Regions from separate parts of the Paraliobacillus sediminis genome, predicted to be linked through region 2. Evidence: riboswitches for the same ligand, from Rfam matches in the RefSeq annotation. Region 2 holds a riboswitch; the other holds the start of a gene.
What was found. Region 2 has a riboswitch for S-adenosylmethionine ahead of D2K60_RS01270 (PLP-dependent aspartate aminotransferase family protein). Riboswitches for the same ligand answer to the same signal wherever they lie in the genome.
Positions count from the first base shown of each region.

Region 1: it holds a riboswitch for S-adenosylmethionine, as region 2 does, so the genes downstream of both, cobA (uroporphyrinogen-III C-methyltransferase) here and D2K60_RS01270 (PLP-dependent aspartate aminotransferase family protein) in region 2, are expected to answer to the same signal.

Region 1 covers NZ_QJSI01000001.1:940,832-943,039, forward strand. The annotation lists gene cobA (uroporphyrinogen-III C-methyltransferase) at 27-770, opposite strand; SAM riboswitch class I at 865-974, opposite strand; gene D2K60_RS20550 (hypothetical protein) at 1,352-1,492, opposite strand; gene D2K60_RS04045 (hypothetical protein) at 2,040-2,208, opposite strand, start outside.
Region 2 covers NZ_QJSI01000001.1:286,664-288,871, forward strand. The annotation lists gene D2K60_RS01270 (PLP-dependent aspartate aminotransferase family protein) at 1-1,303, opposite strand, end outside; SAM riboswitch class I at 1,379-1,483, opposite strand; SAM riboswitch class I at 1,554-1,654, opposite strand; gene D2K60_RS01275 (NAD(P)H-dependent oxidoreductase) at 1,910-2,208, shown strand, end outside.

The sequences.
Region 1 (2,208 bases), 650 kb from region 2:
CTTATTGAATAAGATGATGCAAAAGTTTAGGACGGTGCAATTTCTTCAAACCATTCCAATTTCTCTCTTAATCGTACAACTTTTCCGATTACAATCATAGAGGGGTTATCAATTTCATGTAGTTTTTCGTTGATTGTTGCTAATGTACCAGTGATTGTTTTTTGCTTGGGAAGTGTGCCCCAATGAATAAGCGCAACTTCGGTGTTAATGTCCATACCATTCTCAGTTAATCTTTTAGAAATCTCTGGGAAATGTTTCACTCCCATATAGATACAAAGTGTTTCTACACTACCGACTAAGTTTCTCCAATATTCATTCGAATCCTTTTGCGGATTAAAGCCAGTAATAATGGTGATAGAAGAGCTTAGGGTTCGGTGTGTCAATGGTATGCCAGCATAAGCAGGTGCGGCAATACCAGCTGTAATACCAGGGACTATTTCAAATGGAATTCCAGATTCTTTTAGGAGCTGTGCTTCTTCACCACCCCTGCCAAAAATAAAGGGATCCCCACCTTTTAAACGTGTGACGATTTTGTCTCCTTTTGCATGTTCACAAAGTAAATTGTTAATCTTATCTTGGTGTAAGGTGTGATTTCCAGGCAATTTTCCACAATAAATTAACTCGGTATCTTTTGAAGCATAGTTGAGTAATTCCTCATTTACTAGGCGATCATACAAAATTACATCTGCTTGTTTAATTGCTTTTAATCCTTTAATTGTTAATAGTTCCGGATCTCCAGGACCAGCGCCAACTAAATAGACTTTACCCATTTCATAACCCCCAACTTTTGCTTTTCAATAATAATCATAATATAAAAAATTCTCCTCCCTAGTTAAATAGAAAGAAGAAATACATGCATCTTACTACTTATCTATCAAGTATAGGAATACTTGTGGAGTTGGCACAGTTCTAAAAAATAATAGCCTGTTGCCGAGGCTTCATCGGGCCAGTCCCTACACCTCTCTGGATAAGAATCGTTAATTATTAAGTTATATCTATAAGAATAGCATTAAAAATCAAATAAAGTCAATTAAATCCCGACTTTTTTAATAGGAATAGTTAATTATAAGTTTCACTACGTCACATTTTCTATCAAATTCATAAGATGAGACGTAGTGATGGGAACGAAGTCAACTTTAACTTTTATTTGTGAGACATCCTAGTTATCGCTAGACTTAAGTGCCTGTTTAATGCTGTGAAAGTTTCATAAATTACTACCTCAACTTTCGTACTGTAAAACAGGCACTTAAGTTTTGGTATAACAAGAAAGTCTAACAATCCAAAATAGAAGTTGACTTCACGCTTCTTTAGTAATCATCAGTACGTGTGATCTGACGCACTCGAGAGAAACTCAGTCGTAAGAGAGGCTCTTACCCGCTACGTCAGTAAATGGATTCGCTTTCCGTGGGCACAGTCTAAAGCTTTCATTGGTAAAGAAAAACACTTCACCAAGTGGATCTTCGACTTGTGCTGTTCCCCACAGGAGTCTCACCCATTTACTTCCTCCGCTGATTAAAGCAACTATTTCTAAATATTAAAAAACATTAACAACAGAAAGTTACTAATAAAGTTGTTGATGTTTTTTAATTCATTATGTAATAGAGCACCCGCTAAATATTTATAGACTAATCTAGCGTATCAAATGAAATTGACGACATCCTCGAAAATAAAAAACAATTTTCTTCGTGCGATGCATTGCTGTCGTAGCCTTCCTTGTCCTGCAGGAACAGCACGGGCTGAAGATCCACTCGGAAAGCGGTCTTTGGGCCTGCGATTACTCGACCCACCGAAAACATTTGCTTATCCGAGTTAGCTGAAGCCGTGCCTGCGGAAAGGGAATCAATTTCATTTGAGGAGCGGGTCTGGAAATTCTTATTTACGACATATTCTATGGTAATTCAGTTATAAACAACTTTTTTAAATAGTTTCAAGCTTTATAATGAAAACACTCCAAACTTATAACAACCAACGTTTAGAGATTATTATTATAAGTGAAAATTGCGTAAATCATTAAGAAAAAAAGACCTCTCTTTAAGGTCTTATTTGATATTATCTGTAGAATCTTTATTTAATTTTTCCTTTTGTTTCTCTTCAATAAAGACCCAACCATAATAAATTATCCAAAATAAAATGGCTACTGCGATAGAATATTGACTTAACGTTTCAGGTAGATAAGTTATTAATAGATAGAAACTAAGAATAAATGGT
Region 2 (2,208 bases):
CTTCACCAATACCTGTTGCTTTAACTAATGCTTGATTTAAATCGTGAATAATATCATCAAGCGATTCAAGACCTACAGACAGTCTTACCAATTCTTCTTTAACGCCTGTTTCAATTAACTTCTCTTTTGATAATTGTTGATGTGTTGTCGAAGCTGGGTGAATGATTAATGATTTAGCATCTCCAACATTGGCTACATGTGACCAAAGCGAGACATTATCAATTAACTTTCTTCCTGCATCTCGACCACCTTTAATACCAAATACAATAATTGAACCGAAACCATTGTTTAGAATTTCCTTTGCTAATGCGTGTGAACTGTGATTTTCAAGCCCGGGATAATCAACCCAGTCAACTGCCGGATGTTTCGCTAAATACGTTGCTAAATTAATTGCATTTTCATTATGACGCTGGACACGTAAATGTAAGGTTTCTAATCCTTGGATAAGTTGAAAAGCATTATATGGGCTCAATGATGCACCAAAATCACGTAACAATTGAACGCGAACTTTTGTACTAAATGCTAACGTTCCAAAATCTGTTGCATAGCGAATGCCGTTATAGCTTGGATCAGGCTCTGTGAAAGTTGGGAATTTTTCTGAGTTCCAGTTAAATCGACCACCATCAATGATAATGCCGCCGATTGTAGTACCATGTCCGCCAATCCATTTTGTAGCGGAATGTACGACAATATCAGCACCAAGCAAAATAGGTTTACACACATAAGGAGTGGCAAAAGTATTATCAATAATCAAAGGTACGCCAGCCTGATGAGAAATTTCGGCAACTTTCTCAACATCTAAAACTTGTAAGTTTGGGTTTCCAATAATTTCACCAAAAACTGCTTTTGTTTTATCTGTAATTGCTTCTTTAAAATTATTTGGATTACTTGGATCAACAAACTTCACATTGATACCATACCGAGGTAATGTAATCGCAAAAAGATTGTATGTCCCTCCGTATAAGTTAATCGCTGCTACGATTTCATCTCCCGCACTGGCTACATTTAAAATAGACAACGTAATCGCAGACATACCTGATGACGTTGCAACTGCTGCAACACCGTCTTCTAATAGAGCTAATCGTTTTTCGAATACTTCAACAGTTGGGTTACCAATTCTAGAATAAATGTTACCTGGTTCATCTAGCGAAAATAATCGCTCGGCATGTTCGGAGTCGTGAAATACATAAGACGTAGTTTGATAGATTGGTACTGCACGTGAACCTGTTGTTGGATCAGGAGCTTGCCCACCGTGTAACGCTAAAGTCTCGATGTCATACGTTGTGTTTTTTTCTTTTGTCATTGTAAAAACCTCCTGTAATGGTGTATAAAAAAAGCCTTCTTCTTTAAGAAGAGGGCGGAATTACATTGCATGCTCTTCTTATCTATCAGAATAAATCTGCTGGAATTAGCACCTTTTAAGAAATAACTTAATGGTTGCTGGGTATCATCGGGCCAGTCCCTCTACCACTCTGGATAAGAGTTATATAGTTTTATTTAAAAATAACACCCACTTTCAACTGACGATGAAAGTGGGTGTTAAACCGCGAATTACTTCATCATCCAAAGCATATGCTTTGCTGGTAGGGGCACCTTGCTGTGCAGGTTGCCGTGGAGTCGTTAAGCCAGATCTTTCGTCCACTCTGTATAAATGATTAATGTTAAATAGAAGTATACCATACATATCTGATGTGTCTAGTAGGTTTTGTGATTTTTTTGAATATTCTCTATAAAAAGTTAGTATCTGTTTATGTACATACTAAGTATTATCAGCTATACGCCAAACATAAAATAGCCAACGATTAGCATGTATTAATGATGAGAAAGTTGAGAAAGAAGGGTACTAAATTACAAAGTTGGAACATATACTAACTAAAAGTTCGCATAAATGTTAGGGGATGAGAATGTAGTGAAACATATATTAATCATCAACGGTCATCAGAAGTATCCACATAGTAAAGGTGATCTAAATCATACTGTCTTTCAAGCAATAACTAAAAAATTAGAAACGGTATATCAAATAGATACAACAATTGTCGATCAGGGCTATGAAGTAACAGAGGAACAGAGAAAGTTCATATGGGCAGATATTATTATTTTCCAAACACCAATTTATTGGTTTAGTGTACCAGGCAAATTCAAAACATATTTCGAACAGATCTATAAGCGAGATCTCTTTTTTACTGGCGGAAAAGGTTATGGCCGTGG